3 regions of the Streptomyces sp. NPDC002734 genome follow, and region 2 is predicted to be linked to each of the others. Evidence: riboswitches for the same ligand, from Rfam matches in the RefSeq annotation. Region 2 holds a riboswitch; each other region holds the start of a gene.
The links. Region 2 has a riboswitch for cyclic di-AMP ahead of ABT026_RS01140 (transglycosylase SLT domain-containing protein). Riboswitches for the same ligand answer to the same signal wherever they lie in the genome.
Positions count from the first base shown of each region.

Region 1: it holds a riboswitch for cyclic di-AMP, as region 2 does, so the genes downstream of both, ABT026_RS25540 (M23 family metallopeptidase) here and ABT026_RS01140 (transglycosylase SLT domain-containing protein) in region 2, are expected to answer to the same signal.
Region 3: it holds a riboswitch for cyclic di-AMP, as region 2 does, so the genes downstream of both, ABT026_RS11140 (M23 family metallopeptidase) here and ABT026_RS01140 (transglycosylase SLT domain-containing protein) in region 2, are expected to answer to the same signal.

Region 1 covers NZ_JBEOVU010000033.1:53,640-63,184, reverse strand. The annotation lists gene ABT026_RS25550 (M16 family metallopeptidase) at 222-1,577, shown strand; gene ABT026_RS25545 (M16 family metallopeptidase) at 1,574-2,962, shown strand; cyclic di-AMP (ydaO/yuaA leader) riboswitch at 3,190-3,359, shown strand; gene ABT026_RS25540 (M23 family metallopeptidase) at 3,373-4,125, shown strand; gene ABT026_RS25535 (GntR family transcriptional regulator) at 4,308-5,015, shown strand; gene ABT026_RS25530 (HPr family phosphocarrier protein) at 5,205-5,522, opposite strand; gene ABT026_RS25525 (bifunctional acetate--CoA ligase family protein/GNAT family N-acetyltransferase) at 5,610-8,594, shown strand; gene ABT026_RS25520 (DUF5998 family protein) at 8,681-9,268, shown strand; gene ABT026_RS25515 (alkaline phosphatase family protein) at 9,268-9,545, shown strand, end outside.
Region 2 covers NZ_JBEOVU010000001.1:243,964-253,508, forward strand. The annotation lists gene ABT026_RS01115 (2-oxoacid:ferredoxin oxidoreductase subunit beta) at 1-915, shown strand, start outside; gene rarD (EamA family transporter RarD) at 1,068-2,123, shown strand; gene ABT026_RS01125 (VOC family protein) at 2,174-2,638, shown strand; gene recQ (DNA helicase RecQ) at 2,745-4,613, shown strand; gene ABT026_RS01135 (HAD family hydrolase) at 4,956-5,789, shown strand; gene ABT026_RS01140 (transglycosylase SLT domain-containing protein) at 5,803-6,285, opposite strand; cyclic di-AMP (ydaO/yuaA leader) riboswitch at 6,288-6,433, opposite strand; gene ABT026_RS01145 (polyprenyl synthetase family protein) at 6,907-7,917, shown strand; gene nuoN (NADH-quinone oxidoreductase subunit NuoN) at 8,036-9,545, opposite strand, start outside.
Region 3 covers NZ_JBEOVU010000009.1:180,493-190,037, forward strand. The annotation lists gene ABT026_RS11115 (DEAD/DEAH box helicase) at 1-1,799, shown strand, start outside; tRNA gene ABT026_RS11120 (tRNA-Lys) at 1,941-2,013, shown strand; gene ABT026_RS11125 (dihydrofolate reductase family protein) at 2,086-3,234, shown strand; tRNA gene ABT026_RS11130 (tRNA-Met) at 3,284-3,357, shown strand; gene ABT026_RS11135 (PP2C family protein-serine/threonine phosphatase) at 3,490-4,623, shown strand; cyclic di-AMP (ydaO/yuaA leader) riboswitch at 4,858-4,997, shown strand; gene ABT026_RS11140 (M23 family metallopeptidase) at 5,009-6,049, shown strand; gene ABT026_RS11145 (aldo/keto reductase) at 6,143-7,087, shown strand; gene trmB (tRNA (guanosine(46)-N7)-methyltransferase TrmB) at 7,108-7,869, opposite strand; gene ABT026_RS11155 (NsdA family TPR-like regulatory protein) at 7,956-9,380, opposite strand.

The DNA.
Region 1 (9,545 bases), on a different contig from region 2:
CGGGGTCGCGGCCGCCGGAGCGGCCGTCCAGGCGGCGGGAGAAGCTCCCGGCGGGGCCACCGCGCGGCCGTCCAGGCGGCGGGAGAAGCTCCCGACGGGCCGGAGTGTCCCCGGATCGGGCGGCAATGTGACGTATCGGGAACCTCACGGCAACCGCCCTCGGTTGCATAGAGTGACAGGCAGTCCGGACATACAAGTTTCAGGCGAGCGAAGGGACGTACATGCCCATGGGTCACACGGCCACAGCCGAGGCAGGCTCAGGAGGCCTCACAGCTACCGAGCACCGCCTTGCCAACGGGCTCCGCGTGGTGCTCTCGGAGGATCACCTGACCCCGGTCGCCGCGGTGTGCCTCTGGTACGACGTCGGCTCCCGGCACGAGGTCCAGGGCCGCACCGGCCTCGCCCACCTCTTCGAGCACCTGATGTTCCAGGGTTCGGCCCAGGTGAAGGGCAACGGTCACTTCGAGCTGGTGCAGGGAGCCGGAGGTTCCCTCAACGGCACCACCAGCTTCGAGCGCACCAACTACTTCGAGACCATGCCGGCCCACCAGCTGGAGCTCGCGCTCTGGCTGGAGGCCGACCGGATGGGCTCCCTGCTCACCGCCCTCGACGACGAGTCGATGGAGAACCAGCGCGACGTCGTCAAGAACGAGCGCCGCCAGCGGTACGACAACGTCCCCTACGGCACGGCCTTCGAGAAGATCTTCGCGCTGGCCTACCCCGAGGGCCACCCGTACCACCACACCCCGATCGGCTCCATGGCCGACCTGGACGCCGCCACCCTGGAGGACGCCCGCGCGTTCTTCCGCACCTACTACGCGCCCAACAACGCGGTGCTGTCGGTGGTCGGCGACATCGACCCCGAGCAGACCCTGGCCTGGGTCGAGAAGTACTTCGGCTCCATCGCCTCCCACGACGGCAAGCCCGCCCCGCGGGACGGAGCGCTGCCGGAGGTCGTCGGCGGGGAGATCCGCGAGGTCGTCCGCGAGGAGGTCCCGGCCCGCGCCCTGATGGCCGGCTACCGCCTGCCCGAGGACGGCACCCGCGCCTGCGACGCCGCCGACGTGGCGCTGACCATCCTCGGCTACGGCGAGTCCTCCCGCCTCTACAACCGCCTGGTGCGCCGCGACCGCACCGCGGTGACGGCCGGATTCGGCCTGCTGCGGCTGGCCGGAGCGCCCTCGCTGGGCTGGCTGGACGTCAAGACCTCCGGCGACGTCGAGGTGCCGGTGATCGAGGCCGCCGTCGACGAGGAGCTCGCCCGGCTCGCCGCCGAGGGCCCGACGGCCGAGGAGATGGAGCGCGCCCAGGCGCAGCTCGAGCGCGAGTGGCTGGACCGCCTCGGCACGGTCTCCGGCCGCGCCGACGAACTGTGCCGGTACGCCGTCCTGTTCGGCGACCCGCAGCTCGCGCTGACCGCCGTGGAGCGGGTGCTGGAGGTGACGCCGGAGGAGGTCCAGGAGGTCGCCAAGGCCCGCCTGCGCCCCGACAACCGGGCGGTCCTGGTGTACGAACCGATCACTCCCGAGGGCGCGGACGCCGAAGGCGACGAGGACGAAGAGGAGGAGGCCAAGTGACCGACCTGGCCACCATGGAGTTCCACCCCCAGCCGCAGGCCGGCGAGCCCAAGCCGTGGGCGTTCCCCGCGCCCGAGCGCGGCGCCCTCGACAACGGCCTGACCGTCCTGCGCTGCCACCGCCCCGGCCAGCAGGTCGTGGCCGTCGAGGTGCTGCTGGACGCCCCGCTGGACGCCGAGCCGCTCGGCCTGGACGGCGTCGCCACCATCATGGCGCGCGCCTTCGCCGAGGGCACCGACAAGCACTCCGCCGAGGACTTCGCCGCCGAACTCGAGCGGTGCGGCGCCACGCTGGACATGCACGCCGACCACCCCGGCGTGCGGGTCTCCCTGGAGGTCCCCGCCTCCCGGCTGCCCAAGGCGCTGGGCCTGCTGGCCGACGCGCTGCGCGCCCCGGCGTTCGCCGAGGACGAGGTCTCCCGCCTGGTGCGCAACCGGCTCGACGAGATCCCGCACGAGCTGGCCAACCCGGCCCGCCGTGCCGCCAAGGAGCTGTACAAGGAGCTCTTCCCGGCGAACTCGCGGATGGCGCGCCCCCGTCAGGGCACCGAGGACACCGTCGAGAAGATCGACGCGGCCGCCGTGCGCGCCTTCTACGAGCGGCACGTCCGTCCGGCCACCTCGACCGCCGTGGTGGTCGGCGACCTCACCGGCGTCGACCTGGACGCCCTGCTGGCCGAGACGCTGGGCGCCTGGAAGGGCTCCCAGGCCGCCCCGCGCGCGGTGCCGGCGGTGACGTCGGACGACACCGGCCGCGTGGTGATCGTGGACCGTCCCGGCTCCGTCCAGACCCAGTTGCTGATCGGCCGCACCGGCCCGGACCGGCACGACCGGGTCTGGCCGGCCCAGGTGCTCGGCACCTACTGCCTGGGCGGCACGCTCACCTCCCGTCTGGACAAGGTGCTGCGCGAGGAGAAGGGCTACACGTACGGCGTCCGCGCCTTCGGGCAGGTCCTGCGCTCCGCCCCCGACGGTTCGGGCGCCGCGATGCTGGCGATCAGCGGCTCGGTGGACACCCCCAACACCGGCCCCGCGCTGCAGGACCTGTGGCAGGTGCTGCGCACCCTCGCCGAGGGCGGCCTGACCGACGCCGAGCGGGACACCGCCGTGCAGAACCTGGTGGGCGTGGCGCCGCTGAAGTACGAGACGGCCGCCGCGGTCGCCGGCACGCTGGCCGACCAGGTGGAACAGCACCTGCCGGACGACTTCCAGGCGACGCTCTATCAGCAGCTCGTCGCCACCGGCACGGTGGAGGCCACCGCGGCCGTGGTGAGCGCCTTCCCGGTGGACCGTCTGGTGACGGTCCTGGTCGGCGACGCCGCGCAGATCGCCGGCCCGGTGCGGGAGCTGGGCATCGGCGAGGTGACCGTGGTGAGCGCCGAGTAGCGGCCCGTTCAGGGCGGTTTCGGGCCCCGGTGAGCCTTACGGCCGCCGGGGCCCGCTTCGTTCGGTCCGGCGCCGGCTCGTCCGGGAGCCGTGCGATGCGCGTAGAAGGGTCCGGTTTGCCCTGTGGCGTGCGCTACAAAAGTCTTGATCCGTTTGTTATCCGATTGATCACCCAACTAGCTTCGATCCGGCTGCCCGCCACACCTGTGCTCCGCATCCGCGGCGCCGGGCAGTCATCGCCTAATCCCCGTACGGCGCGAGCCAGGGGAGCCGGGGACCCAACCGAGCGGTACCCCTGGGGTGAATCGGGCGCCTTCCGTCACGCGGGAGGAACCCGTAGGAGACCTTCCTGCTCCGAACCCGACAGCTAACCCGGCAGGCGAGAGGGAAGGAAAGGACTCAGCCACTTCATGGCGTTCAACTGCGCCCCCGGCAGGCACCGTCGTCCCGGCCGGACCAGCCGCACCACCGCCGGCCTGGCAGGCCTCGCCGCTCTCACCACCACCGGCGTCGTCGGCACCCTGGCCTCGCCCGCCGTCGCGGCGGAGGCCCCCGCCGAGACCACCGGCCTGCTTCCCGTCGTCACCATCGGCGACTCCGTCGCCGAGCAGATCGACGAGCAGGCCGAGGCCCAGGAGCGGGCCGCCGTCGAGGCCGCCGCCCGCGCCGCGGCCGCCGAGAAGGCCCGCGCCGAGCGTGAGGCCGCCGAGGAGCGCGCCGCCCGCGAGGCCGAGCGTGAGCGTCTCCGCCGCCTCAACATGTTCGTCAGCCCGATCGCCGGGTCCTACGTCTCCACCTCCTACCAGGCGGGCGGCGGCATCTGGTCCTCCGGCAGCCACACCGGCATCGACTTCCACGCCGCCTCCGGCACCCCGGTCCGCTCCGTGGGCCGCGGCACCGTCGTCGAGGCCGGCTGGGGTGGCGCCTACGGCTACCAGGTCGTCATCAAGATGCACGACGGCACGTACACCCAGTACGGCCACCTGTCCTCGGTCAGCGTGGCCGTCGGCCAGGCGGTCACCCCGGGCGCCCACATCGGCCGCTCCGGCGCCACCGGCAACGTCACCGGCCCGCACCTGCACTTCGAGGCCCGCACCTCCCCGGAGTACGGCAGCGACATCGACCCCGTCGCCTACCTCCGCTCCCACGGCGTGAACCTCTGACGTCACCCACGCGAAAGCCCCCCGCCCGGTTTCCGGGACGGGGGGCTTTTTCGTCGTTCCGTACGGTATCCGGGCGCACCGGGCGGCGGAGCGGCCGAAAATTCCCTCTCCCGTGCGACTTCCCGTCGGAAATTCACGCGCATTGCCTTAGAGTCGCCTTATTCATCGAGGCGGAGGTCGGCATGCGTATTCCCGCGCATTCGGTATGCACGGCGATCCGGGACGACATCGTCGCCGGGGTCCACGAGCGCGGGACCCGGCTGACCGAGGAACTCCTCGCCCGCCGCTACGGCGTCTCCCGCGTCCCGGTCCGCGAGGCGCTGCGCACCCTGGAGGCCGAGGGCTTCGTGGTCACCCGGCGGCACGCCGGGGCCTGCGTGGCGGAGCCGACCGAGCAGGAGGCCGCCGACCTGCTGGAGATGCGGCTGCTGCTGGAGCCGCTGGGCGCCGCCCGGGCCGCCCAGCGGCGTACCGAGGCCCACCTCAAGGTGCTCCGCGGCCTGGTCAGGCTGGGTCAGGAGCGGGCCCGGCGCGGATACGGGGATGAGCTGCGGTCGCTGGGCGGCTGGTTCCACGAGACGCTGGCCCAGGCCTGCGGGAGCGCCGCGCTGACCGCCACGCTCACCCAGCTGCGGCACAAGATCGCCTGGATGTACGCGCTCGATCCGCTGCCCGCGCCCGTGGAGACCTGGGCCGAGCACGGCGCCATCGTGGACGCCGTGGCCCGGGGCGACGGGGAGCGGGCCCGGCAGGTGACCGCACTGCACACCGAGCGCTCGACCGTGCTGTACCGGCTGCGCATTCCCGGTCAGAACCGCGGAGGCGCGGCGCGCACGGACAGCGTGAGGACCTCGCAACATGCCGTAAACATGAATGGCCTCCGTAATTAACAAGGGGGCCGTATACAAGAGGCGGGTGCGCGGGTGCAATTCCCGCTCCGTTGTTCGGTGCGCCCTTTCCGGGGTCGGCTCGGCAATTCTCGCCGTGCGGCCATTCGTGGGGTGCGATGCATTCGTGTTCCTGTTCGCGCGGGGTATTTCGCGCGCGGCGCGTTTCGACGGGCCCCGGTCCCGCCCCGCTCACAGCTCCGCCTCCCCCGGGCGCTCCGGACGGTCCACGGACAGCAGCTCCGCCAGGTCGCCGAGCACCTTCTCCGCGCCCCCGGCCCCCGCACCCGCCCCGGCGCCCTCGCAGGACAGCACCACCTCCTCGCCGCGGCGCACCCCCAGCCCCAGCACCCCGAGGATCGACGCGCCGTTCACCGGCCCCACCCCCGCGCCGTCCGCCCTGGCCACCCGCACCGGCAGCCCCGAGTCCTGCACGGCCCGCACGAAACGTGCGGCCGGCCGCGCGTGCAGACCGTCCGGCGCGGCCACCCTGACCCGGCGTTCGGGCATCTCCGGTACCTCCTGTCCTCACCGTCCGCGCGCGTCGCGCGCGTCACCACGCGCCCCGATCGGGGCCACGAGCCGTAGGCTTGCCGCATGCAGAGCCCGTCGGACCGTCACGAGTACCCCGCGCACTGGGAAGCCGACGTGGTGCTCCGCGACGGCGGCATCACCCACGTCCGGCCCATCACCGAGGACGACGCGGAACGCCTGGTCAGCTTCTACGAGCAGGTCTCCGACGAGTCGAAGTACCTGCGCTTCTTCTCGCCGTACCCACGCCTGTCCGCCAAGGACGTGCACCGGTTCACCCATCACGACTACGTGGACCGGGTCGGCCTCGCCGCCACCGTGGGCGGCGAGTTCATCGCCACCGTCCGCTACGACCGGGTCGACGCCGACGGCATGCCCGCCTCCGCGCCCGCCGACGAGGCCGAGGTCGCCTTCCTGGTCCAGGACGCGCACCAGGGCCGCGGGGTCGCCTCCGCGATGCTCGAGCACATCGCCGCGGTGGCCCGGGAGCGGGGCGTGCGCCGCTTCGCCGCCGAGGTGCTGCCGGGCAACACCAAGATGATCAAGGTGTTCACGGACGCCGGGTACGCCCAGAAACGCAGCTTCGAGGAGGGCGTGGTCCGCCTCCACCTCGACCTCGAGCCCACCGACCGCTCGCTCGCCGTCCAGCAGGCCCGTGAACAGCGCGCCGAGGCGCGCTCCGTGCGCCGGCTGCTCGCACCCGGGTCGGTGGCCGTGATCGGAGTGAGCCGCGCTCCGGGCGGCGTCGGCCGCGGCGTGCTGGAGCACCTGCGCGACGGCGGCTTCACCGGCGCGCTGCACGCCGTCAACGCCGCCTTCCCCGCGGACCTCGCCGACGTCGACGGCGTTCCCGCGTGCCGCTCGCTGGCCGAGATCGACGGACCCGTCGACCTCGCCGTGGTGGCCGTGCCGGCCGACCGGGTGCCCGAGGTGGTCGACGAGTGCGGGGCGCACGGGGTGCAGGGGATGGTGGTGCTCTCCGCCGGGTACGCCGAGCTCGGCCCCGAAGGGCTCGAGCGGCAGCGCCGACTCGTGCGCCGCGCCCGCGCGTTCGGCATGCGCGTGATCGGCCCCAACGCGTTCGGCGTGGTCAACACCGCCGACGGGGTCCGCCTCAACGCCTCCCTCGCACCCGAGATGCCGCGGGCCGGGCGGATCGGCCTGTTCACCCAGTCCGGGGCCATCGGCGTCGCCCTGCTCTCCCGCCTGCACCGGCGCGACGGCGGCGTCACCGGGGTCACCGGCGTGTCCACCTTCGTCTCGGCCGGGAACCGCGCCGACGTCTCCGGCAACGACGTGCTGCAGTACTGGTACGACGACCCGGAGACCGACGTCGCGCTGATGTACCTCGAATCCATCGGCAACCCGCGGAAGTTCAACCGCCTCGCGCGGCGCACCGCCGCCGCCAAGCCGCTGGTCGTGGTGCAGGGAGCCCGGCACAGCGGCGTGCCGCAGGGGCACGCCGTGCGCGCGACCCGGCTGCCGCACGACACCGTCTCCGCGCTGCTGCGCCAGGCCGGGGTCATCCGCGTGGACACCATCACCGAACTGGTCGACGCCGGGCTGCTGCTGGCCCGTCAGCCGCTGCCGGGCGGGCCGCGGGTGGCGATCCTCGGCAACTCCGAGTCGCTGGGCCTGCTCACCTACGACGCCTGCCTCGCCGAGGGCCTGGAGCCGCAGCGCCCGCTGGACCTCACCACGGCCGCGACCCCGGACGACTTCCACCGGGCGCTCTCCCGCGCACTGGCCGACCCGGGCTGCGACGCCGTGGTGGTCACCGCCATCCCGCGCATCGACGAGGCGACCGGCGTCGGAGGCGCCGCCGCCGACGCGGAACTCGCCGAGGCGCTGCGCACCGCGGGCGCGCAGACGCCCGACAAACCCGTCCTGGTCGTGCACGTCGAGCTCGGCGGCCTCGCCGAGGCGCTGTCCGCCGCCGCGGTCACCGCGCCCCGGTCCCGGTCCGGCGAGGGCGCCCATCTCGCCGACGGGACCGAACCGCCGCGGACCCCGGCGGGTGAGGGCGGCGAGGAGAAGCCCGAGGAGAGCCGTCAGCGGCTGATCCCCGCCTACCCCGCCGCCGAGCGCGCCGTCCGCGCCCTCGCGGAGGCGGTCCGGTACGCCGACTGGCGGCGGTCGGCGGCGGACTCCGGGAGGGTGCCGGAGTACGAGGACATCGACGAGAAGGAGACCGCGGCCTTCGTCACCGCCCTCCTCGCCCGCACCGCCGCGGCCCCGGCGGACGCGAGCGGCCCGGACGCCGTGGCCCCCGCCGGCGTGAACGGCTCCGTCGCCCCGGCCGGGGTGAGCGGCCCGGCCCCCGCCGACGTGAACGGTCCCCCGGCCGGGGCCCCCGCCTCCGTGGGCCCGGACCTCGGGCCCGAGGACACCCGCGATCTGCTGCGCCGCTACGGCATCCCCGTGCGCCGTGCCGTCCCCGCAGCCACCGCGGACGAGGCCGTCGCCGCCGCCGGGCGGCTCGGTTTCCCGGTGGCGCTCAAGACCACCGCCCCCCACCTGCGGCACCGCGCCGACCTCGGCGGCGTCCGCCTCGACCTCGCCGACGAGGACCAGGTCCGTCGCGCCTTCGCCGAGCTGGCCGACCTCTTCGGCGGGGCCGACGAGGTCCGCCCGGTGGTCCAGCAGATGGCGCCGCGCGGCGTGGACACCGTGGTGCGCGCGGTGATCGACCCCGCGGCCGGGCCGGTGCTCTCCTTCGGCCTGGCCGGCGCCCCCTCCCAGCTCCTGGGAGACCTCTCACACCGGCTGATCCCGGTCGCCGACCGCGACGCCGCCTCGATGATCCGCTCGGTGCGCACCGCCCCGCTCCTGTTCGGCTGGCGAGGCGCCGCCCCCGTGGACACCGACGCCCTCGAACAGCTGCTCCTGCGGGTGTCGCGGCTGGTGGACGACCACCCGGAGGTGGTGGCCGTCACACTGGAACCCGTGGTCGTCGCCCCGCGCGGCGTGAGCGTGCTCGGCGCCTCGGTACGGCTGGCGCCCCCGCCCGCCCGCGACGACCAGGGGCCGCGTACGCTGCCCGCGTACTGACCGGCCGGGCCCGGAGCCCCGCGGGGACGGACCGGAGCGCTCCCGAGCGGTCCGGACAGTCCGTGCGCCGCCGTAGGATGGACGGCATGGCCAAGACCAGTACGACGACCCAGGGGCTGCGCGCGGCGATCGAGCGCAGCGGCTACTACCCGGCCCTCGTGGCCGAGGCGGTGGAGTCCGCCGTGGGCGGCGAGCCCGTCCGGTCGTTCCTGGTCCATCAGGAGACCACCTTCGACGCCAACGAGGTGCGCCGCCACGTGACGGTGCTGGTGCTCACCGGCAACCGCTTCATCGTCAGCCACACCGACGAGCAGAACGCCGACAGCACCTCGCCCTCGCCGTACGCGACGACGTCCACGGAGTCGGTCAAGCTGGAGAAGATCGCCTCCGTGGTGGTCAGCCGCGTCGTCGCCGACCCGGAGACGTACACGCCGGGCCGGCTGCCCCGCGAGGTCGTGCTGACCATCGGCTGGGGCGCTGTCGCCCGCCTCGACCTGGAGCCCGCCGCCTGCGGCGACCCCAACTGCGACGCCGACCACGGCTACACCGGCAGCTCCACCGCCGACGACCTCACCCTGCGCGTCAGCGAGGCCGGTGACGGCCCGGAGACGGTCGCCCAGGCCCTCGCCTTCGCGCAGGCGCTCTCCGAGGCGATCGCGGACACCGCGCGCTGATGTCCCACGCCGCATGGGACGACTGGGAGCAGGCCAACGCCGCGCCCGCCTCCGGTTATCCGGAGCCGCTGCCGCTGTCCTCCGCCCCGGTCCCCGAGTACGGCAGCGGATCGCTGGCCGACCTGCTGCCCACCCTGGCCGCCGGCATGGGCGTGCCGGGTGTCACGGCCGCCATGCCGGAGCTGGCCCCGGCCGACCGGGCCTGCGTCTTCCTGATCGACGGCCTCGGCTGGGAGCAGCTGAAGGCGCACCCGGACGAGGCGCCCTTCATGACGTC
Region 2 (9,545 bases):
CCGGAGCTGGGGCTGGCGAAGGAGAACATCGTCTTCGTCTCCGGCATCGGCTGTTCCTCCCGCTTCCCCTATTACATGAACACCTACGGGATGCACTCCATCCACGGGCGTGCCCCGGCCATCGCGACCGGGCTGGCCACCTCGCGGCAGGACCTGAGCGTGTGGGTGGTCACCGGTGACGGCGACGCGCTCTCCATCGGCGGCAACCACCTGATCCACGCCCTGCGCCGGAACGTCAATCTGAAGATCCTCCTCTTCAACAACCGGATCTACGGACTGACCAAGGGGCAGTACTCCCCCACCTCCGAGCTCGGCAAGATCACCAAGTCGACGCCGATGGGCTCGCTGGACGCCCCCTTCAACCCGGTGTCGCTGGCGCTCGGCGCGGAGGCGACCTTCGTGGCGCGGACGGTGGACTCCGACCGCAAGCACCTCACCGAGGTGCTACGGCAGGCCGCCGCCCACGAGGGCACGGCGCTGGTGGAGATCTACCAGAACTGCAACATCTTCAACGACGGCGCCTTCGACGTGATCAAGGACCGTGAGCAGGCGCAGGAGGCGGTGATCCGGCTGGAGCACGGGCAGCCGATCCGCTTCGGGGCCGACGGCGCCAAGGGCGTGGTGCGCGACCGGGCCACCGGCGACCTGGTGGTCGTCGACGTCACCCCCGAGAACGAGGGCGACGTGCTGGTCCACGACGCGCACGCCACCTCGCCGACCACCGCGTTCGCGCTCTCCCGGCTGGCCGACCCGAACACCCTGCACCACACGCCGATCGGCGTGCTGCGGTCGGTGGGCCGGCCGGTCTACGACACGCTCATGGCGCGGCAGCTGGAGGACGCCGTCGAGCGGCAGGGCGAGGGCGACCTGGGCGCGCTGCTGGCGGGCGGCGACACCTGGACGGTCGCCGGCTGAGAGCCGACCGCGAGCCCGCTTAGGGGCCCGCACGCCGGCGCACCCCGCCTGTCAGGACCGTATGTCGATACGGGAATGACAGGCGGGGTGCTCGGCGTTACCTTCCGGATGGTGCCGACGCTGTGGGAGCGAGGCAGCCAGAAGGAGGAGAGATGGCACAGCCGGCGCCGCGGAGCGAGAACAAGATCGGTCTGCTGAACGGATTCGCCGCCTACGGCATGTGGGGCCTGGTCCCCCTGTTCTGGCCGCTGCTCAAGCCCGCGGGAGCGATCGAGATCCTCGCGCACCGGATGATCTGGTCGCTGGTGCTGGTCGGCCTCGTGCTGCTGGTGATGCGCCGCTGGGCCTGGGCGGGCGAGCTGATACGACAGCCCCGCAAGCTCGCGCTGATCACCCTGGCCGCCGCGGTGATCACCGTGAACTGGGGCGTCTACATCTGGGCGGTCAACGCCGGCCAGGTGGTGGAGGCGTCGCTCGGCTACTTCATCAACCCGCTGGTCACCATCGCCCTCGGCGTGCTCCTCCTCAAGGAGCGGCTGCGGCCCGTGCAGTGGGCGGCGGTCGGCGTCGGCGCCGCCGCCGTCGTGGTGCTGACGGTCGGCTACGGCCGGCTGCCCTGGGTCTCGCTGACCCTGGCCTTCTCCTTCGCCGCCTACGGCCTGGTCAAGAAGAAGGTGAACATCGGCGGTCTGGAGTCGATGGCCGCCGAGACCGCGATCCAGTTCCTGCCCGCCCTCGGCTACCTGCTGTGGCTGAGCTCCCAGGGCGACTCCACCTTCGCCACCGAGGGCGCCGGGCACGCGGCGCTGCTGGCCGCCACCGGCGTGGTCACCGCGGTCCCGCTGATCTGCTTCGGCGCCGCCGCCATCCGGGTCCCGCTGTCCACGCTGGGCCTGCTGCAGTACCTGGCGCCGGTCTTCCAGTTCGGCCTGGGCGTCCTCTACTTCCACGAGGCCATGCCGCCGGAGCGCTGGGCCGGCTTCTCCCTGGTGTGGCTGGCCCTCTCCCTGCTCACCTGGGACGCGCTGCGCAACGCGCGCCGCTCGGCCCGCGCCCTGCGCGCGGCGGCGGCAGCGGCCGTGGCCGTGGCCCCGGAGGACCCGGCGGCGCTGCCCGAGGGGGCGACGGCCTTCCCGAAGCCCGCGGGGCCCGTGGAGTCCGCAGCGTCCGCGGCGTCCGCCGAGGCGACGCGGGAGCGCACGGCCTGATCGCCCGTTCCGGTTGCGCGCGCCCTTCCACCACCCGTAAGAGTGGTGCCATGACGGAATCCGCGGTGCCTGTCCACTGGAAGCTCGTCGTCGACGCAGCCGATCCGCACGCCCTGGCCGACTTCTGGGCGGCCGCCCTGCGATACGTCCCGGAGGACAACAGTCCCCTGGTCGAGAAGCTGCTGAGCGCCGGCGTGGTACCCGCCGAGGCCACCCTGGAGTGGCGGGGCCGCGCCGCCTGGCGGAACCTCGCGGCGGTCCGGCATCCGGAGGACCCGCACGACGAGGAGTCCGGGACGGGCCTGGGGCGGCGGCTGCTGTTCCAGCGGGTGCCCGAGCCCAAGACCGGCAAGAACCGCCTGCATCTGGACCTGCACCCCGGGAACGGGGCGCGTGAGGCCGAGGTCGAGCGGCTGACCGCGCTGGGCGCCCGGGTGCTGCGCGAGGTCCGCGAGCAGGGCGGCGCCTGGACGGTCATGTACGACCCCGAGGGCAACGAGTTCTGCGTCCACTGATTCTCCGCGGCGGCGGGCCGGCCGGCGGGGGCCTGTGGAAAACTCCGGCGCCGTCGGTCCGTCCGCCTATGGTGGAGGAAGGTCTACAGGGACGGGCGGTACAGGTGTGACCACGGCAACGGTGACGGAGACGGGCGCGACGGGCGCGGGCGGCCCCGCGCTCGAGACGCTGCGGAAGGTCTTCGGCTACGAGTCCTTCCGCGGCGAGCAGCAGGCCGTGGTCGACCACGTCGTCTCCGGCGGGGACGCCGTGGTGCTGATGCCCACCGGCGGCGGCAAGTCGCTCTGCTACCAGATCCCCGCCCTGGTCCGCCCCGGCACCGGCGTGGTGATCTCGCCGCTGATCGCCCTGATGCAGGACCAGGTCGACGCCCTGCGCGCGGCCGGTGTGCGGGCCGGTTTCCTCAACTCCACCCAGCACTTCGACGAGCAGCGGCTGGTCGAGGCCCAGTTCCAGGCCGGCGAGCTGGACCTGCTCTACCTCGCCCCGGAGCGGCTGCGCCTGGAGTCCACCCTCAACCTGCTCTCCCGGGGGCGGATCTCCCTCTTCGCCATCGACGAGGCGCACTGCGTCGCCCAGTGGGGCCACGACTTCCGCCCCGACTACCTGGCGCTGTCGGTGCTGGGCGAGCGCTGGCCCGACGTGCCGCGGATGGCCCTGACGGCGACGGCCACCCGGGCGACGCACGAGGAGATCACCCGCCGGCTCGGCCTGGGCTCCGCCCGGCACTTCGTCGCCGGGTTCGACCGGCCGAACATCCAGTACCGGATCGTGCCCAAGGCCGAGCCGAAGAAGCAGCTGCTGGCGTTCCTGCGCGAGGAGCACCCGGGCGACGCCGGGATCGTGTACTGCCTCTCCCGGAACTCCGTGGAGAAGACCGCCGAGTTCCTCACCGCCCACGGCGTCGAGGCGGTGCCGTACCACGCCGGCCTGGACGCCGGGACCCGCGCCGCCCACCAGGCGCGCTTCCTGCGCGAGGAGGGCCTGGTGGTGGTCGCCACCATCGCCTTCGGCATGGGCATCGACAAGCCCGACGTGCGGTTCGTGGCCCACCTGGACCTGCCGAAGTCGGTCGAGGGCTACTACCAGGAGACCGGTCGCGCGGGCCGCGACGGGCTGCCCTCCACCGCCTGGATGACGTACGGCCTCAACGACGTCGTCCAGCTGCGGAAGATGATCCTGTCGGGCGAGGGCGACGAGGCCTTCCGCCGACGGGCCCAGGCGCACCTGGACGCCATGCTGGCCCTGTGCGAGACGGTCCGCTGCCGCCGGGAGCAGCTCCTCGCCTACTTCGGCCAGGAGGCCGCCGAGGAGAGCTGCGGCAACTGCGACACCTGCCTGGCGCCGCCGGAGACCTGGGACGCCACCGTGGCCGCCCAGAAGGCGCTGTCCACCGTGGTCCGGCTGGAGCGGGAGCGGCGCCAGAAGTTCGGCGCCACCCAGATCACCGACATCCTGCTGGGCAAGCGCACCGCGAAGGTGATCCAGTTCGACCACGACCAGCTGTCCGTCTTCGGCATCGGCGAGGACCTGGCCGAGGGCGAGTGGCGGGGCGTGATCCGGCAGCTGCTGGCCCAGGGCCTGCTGTCGGTGGAGGGCGAGTACGGCACGCTGGTGCTGACCGAGGGCAGCGCGGCCGTGCTGCGCGGCGAGCGGCAGGTGCCGATGCGCAAGGAGCCGAAGAAGGTGCCCTCGGCGAGGGGCGAGCGCAAGGCCAAGGCGGCTGCGGCCGTGGCGGAGCTCCCCGAGGAGCTCCAGCCGGTCTTCGAGGCGCTGCGCGGCTGGCGGGCCGAGCGGGCCCGGGAGCAGGGCGTTCCCGCCTACGTGATCTTCCACGACGCGACCCTGCGGGAGATCGCGGCGGCGCGCCCGTCGTCGGTGGAGGAGCTGCGCGGCATCAGCGGCATCGGCGAGAAGAAGCTGGCCACCCACGGCGAGAGCGTCGTCGAGCTGCTGACCTCGCTCGACGCCTGAGCGACCGCCCGCCTGGCGCGACGCCCGCCTGAGAGGACCGCCCGCCTCGGACGACCGCCTGCCTGAGCGACCGCCCGCCCGGGACGGCCGCTTGCCCGGGACGGCCGCTTGCCCGGGGCGCGGCTCGCCCGGAACGGCCGCCTGCCCGGGGCGCGGCTCGCCCGGAACGGCCGCCTGCCCGGGGCGCGGCTCGCCCGGAACGGCCGCCTGCCCGGGCGGCGCGGCTCGCCCCGCCGCGCCGCGTGGTGCGCTCACCTGAGAGGGGCAACGCCCTATTGCACATATCCAGTTGGCGTGTCAACCCGTCACGGGGGCGCTCCGGGAGGTCCGTATTCTCTGATCATGCCCGCACCCGCCGCCTATGCGCCCCCCTCCCGCACGCTCCCCGCGTACGCCCTCATCGCCACGGACCTGGACGGCACGCTCCTGCGCGACGACGACACCGTCTCCCCCCGCACCCGTGCGGCCCTGGGGTCGGCCGCGCGGTCAGGCGCCCGGCACCTGGTGGTGACGGGCCGGCCCGCGCCCCGGGTACGCGACCTGCTCGCCGGCATCGGCGGCGGCTTCGCGGTGTGCGGCCAGGGCGCGCAGCTCTACGACGCGGACCGGGACCGGCTGGTGTGGTCGATGACCCTGGACCGGGAGCTGGCGGAGACGGCGCTCGGCAAGATCGAGGCCGAGGTGGGCCAGGTGTACGCGGCCGTCGACCAGGACGGCGTCCAGGGGCTCACGCTGATCGAGCCGGGCTACCGGATGGCGCGGCCCACGCTCCCCGCGGAGCGGGTCGGCCGCCGGAGCGACCTGTGGGAGCGCCCGATCACCAAGGTGCTGCTGTCCCACCCGGAGCTCACCGACGACGAGCTGACCGCGGTGGCGGCCTCGGCGGTCGGCTCGCTGGCCACCGCGACGATGTCGGGCCCCGGGACGGTGGAGCTGCAGCCGCACGGGGTCACCAAGGCCACCGGGCTGGCCATGGCGGCGTCACGCCTCGGTCTGGGCCCGGAGGACGCCGTCGCCTTCGGCGACATGCCGAACGACGTCCCGATGTTCCGCTGGGCGGCCCATGGGGTGGCCATGGCCAACGCGCACCCGGAGCTGAAGGCGGTCGCCGACGAGGTCACCACGACGAACGAGGACGACGGCGTGGCCGTCGTCCTCGAGCGGTTGTTCCCCTGAGGGGAGCGGGGGATCAGTAGGCGCTGTTGACGTTGTCGATCGAGCCGTAGCGGTCGGCGGCGTAGTTGCACGCCGCGACGATGTTGGCGACCGGGTCGAACGGCGAGGTGTCGGTCCCCTCGACGTGGTAGGCGTCGAAGGTGGGGTCGATCACCTGGAGCAGGCCCTTGGAGGGGATGCCGTTGATCGCGTTGATGTCCCAGTCGTTGATGGCGAGCGGGTTGCCCGAGGACTCGCGCATCACGTTGCGGTGGATGCCGTCGTAGGTGCCCGGGATGCCGTGCTTCGCCATGACGGCGAGGGCCTCGCGGATCCAGCCGTCGAGGCTGTCCGTGGTGGCGGCCAGGTGGGTGACCTTGTTGCCCGGGGCGACGGTGACCGAGGTCTGCGCGGTGGGGGTCTCGGCGGCCCAGGCGCCGGTGGCGCCCACGATCGGCGCGGCGACGACGGCCGCGGCGACGGCGAGGGCCGACGCGGTACGGGTGAGACGGGACATGCGTTCTTCCTCTCCGGCGCCTGCGAGGTGAGCTGTCGGATTCGGGCCAGAAAGGCTGCCCGGCCCGCCGCCCGATGGGACGGCAGGCTTCACCCCTAGCCGTCCCGGAGGCGCGCTCGCGCGCGCTCCGGTCCGGCGGTGTACCTGGGTCCCCCGCTCCTGCCGTGCGTGGAATGGGTCTGTGGGGTGCGGGCGGCGGCAGGATTCGGCGTTCCGCCCGGCTGGCGCGAAACGTATGCGAGAGCGGATATCCGAAACAAGTACGATCTCCGTGGATCATGCTGGTTGATCATGTTTGCGGGCGATTCGTCCACTCGGGCCGCCTCCGGACCCGCCTCTCAACCCGCCCTGCCTGTGGGCGACTTCGGGTCATTGAGCCCCGTCCGTCCACCCCGCGTCGCTGTGGCCCATGTCACGGATCGACCGATGATCATACAAAACGAACGAACAAGTCATCAATCCGGCAATTTCCCCTCAAACGGACAGGGCGTCTCCGGCCATCTGGCGGGTGGGGGCTGTCGGTGATCCAAACCCGACCGGATACGCTGAGTGGGGTGATGGCAATGACCTATCGACAAGCCGTGTGATCGTCAGCACACACCAGCAGACAGGAGTCCCCTCGTGAGCGTGGTCGGGCCGTTCGGGCTGAGGGTTCGGGACCAGGCGCTGGAGACCGCCGTCCAGGCAGGTATGGCGGCCGTCGAGGAAGGTCTGCTCGAAGCCACCAAGAGCGAGGTCCCGTTCATCACCGAGGCCGCTCAGCACCTCGTGAAGGCGGGCGGCAAGCGGTTCCGTCCGCTGCTCGTCATGCTCGCCGCGCAGTTCGGCGATCCGGACGCGCCGGGGATCGTTCCCTCGGCCGTCGTCGTCGAGCTCACGCATCTCGCCACGCTGTACCACGACGACGTGATGGACGAGGCCGAGGTGCGCCGCGGCGTGCCCAGCGCCAACAGCCGCTGGGACAACTCGGTGGCGGTGCTCACCGGCGACTTCCTCTTCGCCCGCGCCTCGCACATCCTGGCCGACCTCGGCCCGGAGGCGGTGCGGGTGCAGGCCGAGGCCTTCGAGCGCCTGGTCACCGGCCAGATCCTGGAGACCGCCGGTCCGTCCGCCGGGCGCTCCCCCATCGACCACTACCTCGACGTGCTGGCCGGCAAGACCGGCTCGCTGGTCGCCGTCGCCTGCCGCTTCGGCGCGATGATGTCCGGCGCCGACCACCAGGTCGTGGACGTGCTCACGCAGTACGGCGAGCGGCTGGGCGTGGCCTTCCAGCTGGCCGACGACGTCCTGGACGTCGCCTCCGACTCCTCCGACTCCGGCAAGACCCCGGGAACCGACCTGCGTGAGGGCATCCCCACGCTGCCGGTGCTGCGGCTGCGCGAGCGGGTGGAGCGGCTGGGGCTGCCCGAGGACGTCGCCCTGTGCGAGCTGCTGGACTCCGACCTGTCGGACGAGGCGCACCTGGCCGAGGCGGTCGCCCGGCTGCGGGAGCACCCCGCGTTGGAGGACGCCCGGGCGGACACCGTCCGCTACGCGCAGGAGGCCCGCGCCGCGCTGGCCCCGCTGCCGGAGTGCGAGGCCAGGACGGCCCTCATGCACCTCTGCGACGCCGTGGTGCACCGCGCGGGCTGACCCCCGCGCCACGCCCCCGTACCGCACGCCGAAGGCCCGGCTCCCCCCGAGGGAACCGGGCCTTCGGCGTCGATGGGACGCCCTGCGTCGGAGCGTCCGGCGTCGGGACGCCCGTCGCTCAGCGGACGAAGATCCCCGCCTGGCTCGCCAGGTCCAGGAAGTACTGCGGCGCCACGCCCAGCACGACGGTGACCGCCGCGCCGACCGCGATCGCCGCGGTCGTCAGCGGCGACGCCACCGCGACCGTCGGCCCGTCCGGCTTGGGCTCGCTGAAGAACATCAGCACGATCACCCGGATGTAGAAGAACGCCGCGACCGCCGAGGACAGCACGCCGACCACCACCAGCGGGGCCGCGCCGCCCTCCGCCGCCGCCTTGAAGACGGCGAACTTCCCCGCGAACCCGGAGGTCAGCGGAATACCCGCGAAGGCCAGCAGGAAGACCGCGAACACCGCCGCCACCAGCGGCGAACGCCGCCCGAGACCGGCCCACTTGGACAGGTGGGTGGCCTCGCCGCCCGCGTCGCGCACCAGCGTCACCACGGCGAAGGCGCCGACGGTGACGAAGGAGTACGCGGCCAGGTAGAAGAGGACCGAGGAGATCCCCTCCGGCTTCGCCGCGATCACACCGGCCAGGATGAACCCGGCGTGCGCGATGGAGGAGTAGGCCAGCAGCCGCTTGATGTCGGTCTGCGTGATGGCGACGATCGCGCCGATCACCATGGTGACCGCGGCCACGCCCCACATCACCGGCCGCCAGTCCCAGCGCAGCCCCGGAAGCACCACGTACAGCAGCCGCAGCAGCGCGCCGAAGGCCGCCACCTTGGTCGCCGCCGCCATGAAGCCGGTCACCGGGGTCGGAGCGCCCTGGTAGACGTCCGGGGTCCACATGTGGAACGGCACCGCGCCCACCTTGAAGAGCAGACCCATCGTCACCAGCGCGGCGCCCAGGAGCAGCAGCACGTCGTTGCCCATGGTGCCGGCCAGCGCCGGGCTGACCTCGCCGACCGTGCCCTCGACGACCTGGGCGATCCGGCCGTAGGCGACCGAGCCGGAGTAGCCGTAGAGCAGCGCGATGCCGAAGAGGGTGAACGCGGAGGCGAAGGCGCCCAGCAGGAAGTACTTGACCGCGGCCTCCTGCGACAGCAGCCGCTTGCGGCGGGCCAGCGCGCAGAGCAGGTACAGCGGGAGGGAGAAGACCTCCAGCGCGATGAACAGGGTCAGCAGGTCGTTGGCGGCCGGGAAGACCAGCATGCCGCCGACCGCGAAGAGCAGCAGCGGGAACACCTCGGTGGTGGTGAAGCCGGCCTTCACGGCCGCCTTCTCGCTCTCGCTGCCGGGCACCGACGCCGCCTGCGCGGCGAAGGAGTCCACGTGGTTGCCGTGCGCCTGGGGATCGAGCCGGCGCTCGGCGAAGGTGAACATCGCGACCAGGCCGACCAGCATGATCACGCCCTGCAGGAACAGCGCGGGCCCGTCCACCGCGATCGCGCCCTCGGCGGCGATGCCCGCCCGGCTGGTCGCGTACCCGCCGACCGCGAGCGCCACCACGGCGGCGAAGCCCGAGGCGAGCGCGACGGCGGACAGGAAGAGCTGCGCGTGGTAGCGGGCCCGGCGGGGCACGAAGGCC
Region 3 (9,545 bases), on a different contig from region 2:
GTCTGCGCGACATCATCGGCCGCGGCGCCTGCTCGCTGGGCGACGTCCAGGTCGCGGTCCTCGACGAGGCCGACCAGATGTCCGACCTGGGCTTCATGCCCGAGGTCACCGAGCTGCTCGACCAGATCCCGGCCGGCGGCCAGCGGATGCTCTTCTCCGCCACCATGGAGAACGAGATCAAGACCCTGGTCGACCGCTACCTGCAGAACCCGGTCAGCCACGAGGTCGACGCCGCCCAGGGCGCCGTCACCACGATGTCGCACCACATCCTGATCGTGAAGCCGAAGGACAAGGCTCCGGTCACCGCGGCGATCGCCTCCCGCAAGGGCCGCACGATCATCTTCGTCCGCACCCAGCTGGGCGCCGACCGCATCGCCGAGCAGCTCCGTGACTCCGGTGTGAAGGCGGACGCCCTGCACGGCGGCATGACCCAGGGCGCGCGTACGCGCACCCTGGCGGACTTCAAGGACGGTTACGTCAACGTCCTGGTCGCCACCGACGTCGCCGCCCGCGGCATCCACGTCGACGGCATCGACCTGGTCCTCAACGTGGACCCGGCCGGCGACCACAAGGACTACCTGCACCGTGCCGGCCGCACTGCCCGTGCCGGCCGCACCGGCACCGTCGTCTCGCTGTCGCTGCCGCACCAGCGCCGGCAGATCTTCCGGCTGATGGAGGACGCGGGCATCGACGCCGGGCGTCACATCATCCAGAGCGGCACGGCCTTCGAGCCCGAGGTCGCCGAGATCACCGGCGCCCGGTCGATGACCGAGCTCCAGGCCGAGTCGGTGGCCGGCTCCGCCGCCCAGGCCGAGCGTGAGGTCGCCCAGCTCACCAAGGAGCTGGAGCGTCTGCAGCGCCGCGCCGCCGAGCTGCGCGACGAGGCCGACCGCCTCACCGCCCGTGCCGCCCGCGAGCGCGGGGACGACCCGGAGGCCGCGCTGGCCGAGGCCGCCGTCGTCCGTGAGGCCGCGGAGGCCACCGAGGCCGCCGCCGTCTCCGTCCCGGAGCAGCCGAGCGCCCAGCAGGTCGACCGCACCGAGCGCGAGGACCGCCCGCAGCGCCGTGACGACCGCGGCAACGACCGTGGCGACCGTCCGTTCAACCGTGACGACCGCGGCGGCGACCGCGGTGGCCGTTCCTTCGAGCGTCGTGACGACCGCGGCGGTGACCGTGGTGGCCGTTCGTTCGAGCGTCGTGACGACCGGGGCGGCGACCGTGGCGGCTTCCGCCGCGACGACCGCGGTGACCGTGGCGGCCGTTCCTTCGAGCGCCGCGACGACCGTCCGTTCAACCGCGACCGCCGTGACGACCGGAGCGACCGCCCGTTCAACCGCGACGACCGCGGTGGCCGTCCGTTCAACCGTGACGACCGCGGCGGCGACCGTGGCGGCCGTCCGTTCGAGCGTCGTGACGACCGTGGTGGTTTCCGCGGCAACGACCGTGGCGACCGTCCGTTCAACCGTGACGACCGCGGCGGTGACCGTGGCGGCCGTCCGTTCGAGCGTCGTGACGACCGTGGTGGTTTCCGCGGCAACGACCGTGGCGACCGTCCGTTCAACCGTGACGACCGCGGCGGCGACCGTGGCGGCCGTCCGTTCGAGCGCCGCGACGACCGTGGTGGTTTCCGCGGCAACGACCGTCCGTTCAACCGTGACCGCCGTGACGACCGCCCGGGCTTCCGCGCCGGTGGCACCTCGGACCGTCCGTTCGGCCGCCGCGACGACCGTCGTGACGACCACCGCGGTGGCTCCTTCGGCCGCCGTGACGAGAAGCCGCGCTGGAAGCGCAACGGCTGACGCGCCCGCGCACACCGCCTGTGAGGGCCCGCACGACTCCGGTCGTGCGGGCCCTCCGCGCTTCCCGCGCGCCGCCGGCCCCGGATACCCGCTCGGACGGGAGGCCCCCTCCCGCTATGCTCGGGGAAGCAACATCACCCTGGGCCCTTAGCTCAATTGGCAGAGCAGTGGACTTTTAATCCATTGGTTGTGGGTTCGAGTCCCACAGGGCCTACTTCTGACGCGGCGCATGCGCCCGGCCGACCCCGGCCGGAGCATGCGCCGCGTCACGTCCCGGAGCCGCCCCATGCCGCACCCCTACGTCCTGCTCTCCGCCGCCGTCTCGCTCGACGGCTGCCTCGACGACACCGGCCCGGAGCGGCTGCTGCTCTCGGGCCCCGAGGACTTCGACCGGGTCGACGCGGTGCGGGCCGCGAGCGACGCGATCCTCATCGGGGCCGGCACCCTGCGCGCCGACGACCCGCGGCTGGTGGTCCGCTCGCCCGCACGGCGGGCCGCGCGCACCGCCGCCGGGCTTCCGGAGTTCCCGCTCAAGGTGCTCGTCACCGGTTCGGGTGAACTGGACCCGGCGGCCCGCTTCTGGCGCACCGGCGGCCGCAAGGCCGTCTACACCACGGACGGGGGCGCATCGCGGGCGCAGGAGGCGCTGCGTGGCCAAAAGGACGTCGAGGTGGTCCCGGTGGGACCGGAACTGGACTGGCGGGCCGTTCTGGAGCACCTCCACGCCGTCCACCGGGTGCGACGGCTGATGGTGGAGGGAGGCGGCAGCGTCCACACCCAGCTGCTGCGCCTCGGACTCGCCGACGAGCTCCAGCTGGCGCTGGCCCCGCTGCTGGTCGGCGAACCGGACGCGCCGCGGCTCTTCGGCCCGGGTGGCTATCCGCCGGGCCGCCTGCGGCTGGAGGAGACCCGGCCGGTGGGCGATGTGGTGCTCGCCCGCTACCGGCCGGTCGCCCCGGGCGCCGGCCCCTCGGTCTCCGCCGCCGACCGGTACTGGCTGGGCCTCGCCTGCGACCTGGCCGAGGAGTGCCCGCCGTCCCGCACCGCGTTCAGCGTGGGCGCGGTGGTGGTGGCCGAGGACGGGACCGAGCTGGCCCGCGGCCACTCCCGGGAGGGGGGCGACCCGGTGGTCCACGCGGAGGAGGCGGCGCTCGCCAAGATCGACCCGGCCGACCCGCGGCTGCCCGGGGCCACCGTCTACAGCAGCCTGGAGCCCTGTGCCCGCCGTGCCTCCCGGCCGGCCCCGTGCGCGCGGCTGATCCTCGACGCGGGGGTGCGGCGGGTGGTCACCGCCTGGCGGGAGCCCGACACCTTCGTGGCGGCCGCGGACGGCAGCGGGGTGCTGGCGGCGGGCGGCGTCCGGGTGGTGCTGCTGCCCGAGTACGAGGAGCGTGCCGTGCGGCCCAACCGCCACCTGTCCGGCGGGGCGACGTGAACCGATTCGCTTTTCCCCCGCGCCATGTCGTACAGTGAAGACACAACGACGCGGGGTGGAGCAGCTCGGTAGCTCGCTGGGCTCATAACCCAGAGGTCGCAGGTTCAAATCCTGTCCCCGCTACTGAAGACTCAGGGCCGGAATCCTTTCAAGGATTCCGGCCCTGAGTGTTTGTGTCGTGCTCTCCTTCCTCCGCTTCATCCGCCCGGAGGCCAGCGGTCGCCGCTTTCGCCCGGGCGCGGAACGATGGTCTCCATGCTGAGGCGAGGCGGACCGGTGGATCCGGAGATCGAGGAGGCCCTCGGGTCCGGCCGCCGGTGGTTCCACTACGCCCGCATGGTGCTGCGGGTGCTGCCGTTCATCGCCCTGGTACTCGGCCTGGTCTACGACGGCCTGACGCCGCCGGACGTGACCCCGGTGCCGTTCTTCGCCGCCGCCCCGCTCATCGCGGCCCCGCTCTACACCCTCCGGGCAACGGTGCTCATCGGACTGCTGGCCACCGGTTGCATCCTCACCATGGAACTGATCCGGGACGCGAACTCGCCGGCGCTGCTGGCCACCGAGCTGTTCACGGTGGTCGTCGTCTCGGTGCTGTCGTGCGTGATGAACACCGCGGTGCACCGGGTCGACCTGCGCCTCGCGTCCGCCCGGCAGATGGCCGAGGCGGCGATGCGAGCCGTGATGCCGCCGCCGCAGCGGCGGATCGGCGCCCTGCGGATCGCCTCGCGGTACGAGGCCGCCCTCCAGGAGGCGAACATCGGCGGCGATCTCTACGCCGTGCACGACACCCCGCACGGGGTGCGGATGGTGCTGGGGGACGTGCGCGGTAAGGGGATGGAGGCCGTGGCCGCGGTCGCGGTCGTCGTCGGCGCCTTCCGCGAGGTGGCGGAACGGGCCGACAGCATCGAGCAGGCCGCGGAACACATGGAACAGGCGGTGGTGCGTGAGCGGGACCGACGGGCGGTGGAGCTGGAGCAGCAGGAGGGCTTTGTGCCGGCGGTGTTCGCCGAGTTCTCCCAGGACGGCCGGAGCGTGTCGATCGTCAACCACGGTCATCCGCCGCCGCTGCTGCTGGAGCCGGGGGCGCCGCCGCGGTTGCTGGACCCGGGGGAGGCCGGGAGTCCGCTCGCCCTCTCGGAGCTCACCGGGCCGCCCCGACCCGGACCGCCCGTTCCGCTGCGGCCGGGCGCCACGGTGCTCTTCTACACCGACGGCCTGACCGAGGCGCGGGACGAGGAAGGTGTGTTCTACGACCCGGTCGCGCGGCTGGAGGGGCGGGACTTCCGAGAGCCGGAGGACCTTCTGCAGTTCCTGTCCGAGGACGTGGCCCTGCACTCCGGGGGAGACGTCGAGGACGACATGGCCCTGCTCGTCGTACGGACCCTGTGACCGGCCGGAACACGGCAGCGGCACCCGGTACGCAGGGGGACCCCGGTGTAACGATCAAGCCAAGGCGGCGGTGGCCGTGTGACCGAAGCCATGTCCGTTTCGCCCTGATGAACCTCCATAGGTTCGGGCCACAGGGTCGGACGATGTGAAGGAACGGCTTGGAAATGAGCCACCGCTTCTATTAACGTTCGATAACGCAGCGCGCGGCTGTCCCAGCCGTCACAAGCGACGGCTCCGTGCGCTCTGCCGAATCCCGTAAGGGAACCGGGGAACCACTTTCCGGGGTGAATCGGGCGTATCTCCGTATACGCGCGTAGGAGACCTTCCCGCTCCGAACCCGTCAGCTAACCCGGTAGGCGAGACGGAAGGAAAGGAGCGCGCCCCCGTGGCGTCCAACCCCCCTGCCCCTGAACTGCCCTTCGTGCCGAGCCAGCGTGCGGCCGCCGACGCGTACGGTCCCGCCGGATTCCCCGGCGAGGGCTCCTTCGAGGAGTGGAACCCCAGCGAGGGGACGGTCTCCAGAGGCCGTCACCGGGTGACCAAGCAGCGGGGCCTGGCCCGCAGTTCCACCGTCCTCGGCGTCGGTGTGATCGCCGCCGTCGGCGCGGGCGGCATGGCCACCGCCGCGCCCGGCAAGGCCCCGGTGCACATCACCATGCCGCAGATGCCGTCGCTGGACCCGGTCACCTCCCTGCTTCCCGGCGGCGACGAGACCGAAACCGCGGCCGCCGAGCAGGCCCCCAGCGTCCTCGGCGAGATGGGCGTGGGCGTCGCCCCGGCCGAGACTCCGTCCTCCGCCGACGCCGGCGAGGCGCTGCGCACCCGCATCATGGCGCAGGCCGCCCAGCAGGAGCAGGAGGCCGAGACGCAGGCCGCGCTGGAGGCCCAGGAGGCCGCCGCCCAGGCCGCCGCCGAGAAGGCGGCCAAGGAGAAGGCGGAGGCGGAGGCCCGTGAGGCCGCCGCCGAGAAGGCCGAGGAGGAGGCCAAGGCCAAGGCCGAGGCCGAGCGCATCGCCAAGCTGGCGGCCAGCTTCGTCTCGCCGGCGTCCTCCTACACGATCACCTCCACGTACATGCAGGCCGGCTCCATGTGGTCCTCCGGCTACCACACGGGCCTGGACCTCGCGGCTCCCACCGGCACGCTGCTGAAGGCCGTCCACACCGGCACCGTCACCGAGGCCGGCTGGGCCGGCTCGTACGGCTACCGGACCATCCTCACCCTCGAGGACGGCACCGAGCTCTGGTACTGCCACCAGTCCTCGATCAACGTCAGCGTCGGCCAGAAGGTGACCACCGGCGACGTCATCGGCCGGGTGGGCGCGACCGGCAACGTCACCGGCCCGCACCTGCACCTCGAGGTGCACCCGGGCGGCGGCGACGGCGTCGACCCGATGGCCTGGATGGCCGCGCGCGGCGTCAACCTCTGACGAACGCCGGTTCCCTCCCCCCGCTTTCGAACAGATGCGGTCGGCCGGCGGCGCGTCGGAATGCGCCGCCGGCCGGACGCGTTGGTGACCGTCATGAGTGAACTGCGCAAGCTGGGTACGTCCGGCCTCGAGGTGTTCCCGCTCGCCCTCGGCGGCAACGTCTTCGGATGGACCGCCGACGAGCGGGAGTCCTTCGCCGTCCTCGACGCGTACACCGCGGCGGGCGGCAACTTCGTCGACACCGCCGACTCGTACTCCGCCTGGGTGGAGGGCAACGAGGGCGGCGAGTCGGAGACCGTCATCGGCAGGTGGCTCAAGGCCCGGGGCAACCGCTCCGAGGTCGTGGTCGCCACCAAGGTGAGCCAGCACCCGCAATACCGCGGGCTGTCCGCCGCCAACATCAGGGCGGCGGCGGAGGCTTCGCTGCGCCGGCTGGGCACCGACCACATCGACCTGTACTACACGCACTTCGACCAGCCCGAAACGCCGGTCGAGGAGATCCTGCTCGCCCTCGACCAACTGGTCCGCGAGGGCAAGGTGCGGGCGATCGGCGCGTCCAACATCACCGCCGAGCGGCTCCAGGAGTCGCTGGACTTCTCCGAGCGCGAGGGCTTCGCCCGCTACGCGGTCATCCAGCCGCACTACAACTTGGTCTCCCGGGACACCTACGAAGGCCGTCTGCGCGATGTCGCCGAGCGGGCGGGGCTGGCCGCCGTGCCGTACTACGCGCTGGCGTCCGGCTTTCTGACCGGCAAGTACCGCCCGGGGACGACCGTGGACAGTCCGCGGGCGACCGGAGCGGCCCGGCACCTGGAGAGCGGGCGCGGCCTGCGCGTCCTGGCCGCCCTCGACGAGATCGCCGAGGCACACGGCGCGTCCCCGGCCACGGTGGCCCTGGCCTGGCTGGCCGCCCGCCCGACGGTGGTCGCGCCGATCGCCTCCGCCCGCACGGTGGACCAGCTGCCCGCCCTCACGGCGGTCGCCGGCCTGCGGCTCACCGACGAGGAGACGGCCCGGCTGGACGCGGCCTCCGACTGATCCGCCGTGCCGCCGGTTCCTCAGACCCGGCGGAAGAGCAGGTCGCGCACGACGTGCCCCTTGTCCAGCCCCTGACCCTCGAACCGGGTGATGGGACGGAACTCCGGCCGGGGCGCGAAGTGCCCGTCGGGCTGCGTGTTGGCGAAGCGGGGGTGCGCGGTCAGCACCTCCATCATCTGCTCCGCGTACGGCTCCCAGTCCGTGGCGCAGTGCAGCACCGCGCCCGGGCGGAGCCGGTCGGCGGCCAGGTCCAGGAACTCGGGCTGGATCAGCCGCCGCTTGTGGTGCCGCTTCTTGGGCCAGGGGTCGGGGAAGTAGACGCGCAGCCCGGCCAGCGCGTCGGGCGTGAGCATCTCGCGGAGCAGGATGATCGCGTCGCCGTTGGCCACGCGGACGTTGCCGAGTCCGCTCCTCTCGGCGAGGCTCAGGAGGTTGCCCTGGCCCGGGGTGTGCACGTCCACCGCGAGGATGTTGGTCGCCGGGTCGTCGGCGGCCATCTGCGCGGTGGCCTCGCCCATGCCGAAGCCGATCTCCAGCACGACGGGGCGGTCGTCACCGAAGAGCTCGGTGAGGTCCAGGGTGCGGCGGCCGTCGATGTCCAGGCCCCACCGGGCCCAGAGCCGCTCGATGGCGTCGGCCTGGCCGGTGGTCACCCGGCTGCGGCGGGGCTGGAAGCTGCGGATGCGGCGCTCGTGGTGGGAGCCGGCCGGATCGGGCTGCGGTCCGTCCGGGAACCGGGGGGTCCGGGCGGGGCGGCGGCTGGGGTTCGGGGCGTCAGACACAATGCCCCGATTCTACGGCGCACCGCTCCTTCGCCCCGCTCCCACCACCCCCGGTACGGGCGCCGCCGTGCCGGGGGCGACGGAGGTCAGGCCGGGGTGCCGAGGAGAGGGCGGGCGCGTTCGCGTAACTCCACAACCCGCGGTTCGTCGCCGTACGGCTCGAGCCGGGTGAGCAGGTCCTTGACGTACTCCGTGGTGCGGGCGGACGAGATCCGCCCGGCCACCTCGACCGCGCGGACCCCCTGCTCGCAGGCGGCGTCGAGGTTGCCGGACTCCAGTTCGGCCACCGCGGAGACCACCAGCCGCAGCCCGTGTGAGCGCACGAACTCCTCGGTGGGCTTGGACAGCGCCTGCTCGGTGAACCGCCGCACCTGCCCGGGCGCCTTCAGGTCGCGGTAGCACTCGGCGGCGTCGGCGCAGAACCGGTCGTAGCCGTAGAAGCCGAGCCAGGTCGGGTCGTTGTCCCCCTCACGGGAGCGCTCCAGCCAGCTCTCGGAGGCCTTCAGCGCCGTCCCCGCCGCGGCCGCGTCCCCCGCCTTGGCGTGGGCCCGCGCCTCGACCAGGCGGAAGAAGCTCATGGTGCGGGCCGTGGCCAGCCCTCTGTTGCGCTCCACCGCGGCCTGGGCGAGGTCCACGCCCTCGTCGCCGAAGCCCCGGTAGGTGGCCTGGAGGGACATGGACGCCAGGACGTAGCCGCCCAGCGGCACGTCCGCCGCCGCGCGGGCCAGCCGCAGGGCCTGGATGTAGTAGCGCTGCGCGGCCTCCTGCTGCCCGGTGTCGAAGGCCATCCAGCCCGCCAGCCGGGTCAGCTCGGCGCTCGCCCCGAAGAGCGCGCGCCCGACGTCGTCGGAGTACGAACCGAGCAGCAGCGGCGCCGCCTCGACCCGCAGGCACTCGGGCACCATCGAGGACCGCCAGTCCCCGCCGCCGTACTTGGAGTCCCACCGCCGCGCGTCCTCCGCCGCCTCGCGCAGTTTGCGGACGTCGCTGTGGCCCACCTTCAGCGGCGAGCCGGACCCCTCCGTGGCGCCGGCCTCGCGCGCCACCGAGGTGTCGGCCGGGGATATCAGCCAGCGCGAGGCGGGTGTCGCGTAGGCGGAGACGGCGAAGGAACCGGCGAGCGACTGCCAGATGCCGCCCGAGCCCGCCCGCCGGCCGGCCAGGTCGAGCCGGTACAGCTCGGTGGCCGACCGCACCGCCTGGCCGACGTCGCGCGGGAAGGCCAGACCGACCTCGGGCGTCGGATCGGCGTCCGCCAGCCCGATCTCGTGCAGCGGGACCGGCCGGCCGAGCTTCTGCCCGATGGCGGCCGCGATCAGATGGGGGGCCGCGCCCTGCGGCACCATGCCCTTGGACACCCAGCGCGCCACCGACGTCTTGTCGTACCGGAGCGTCAGACCGCGCTGCGCCCCCAGGTCGTTCACCCGCCGCGCCAGCCCCGCGTTGCTGATGCCCGCGAGGGCGAGAACGGCGCCGAGCTTCTCGTTCGGCCCGCGTTGCTCCCTGGACATCCGGTTCCCCCTCGGCAGAGACGGCTGCCGCGGCTGGCATAAACCCGCGGCATTCGTAAACCCAGCGTAGTTCTCCGAATCCCATGCGTTAAGGGGCAAAGTTCCGTATGGCGAGATTGCTGCCCGGGCGGGAGTACGGAGTGTGTCCACGTGCTCCCGGTGTGT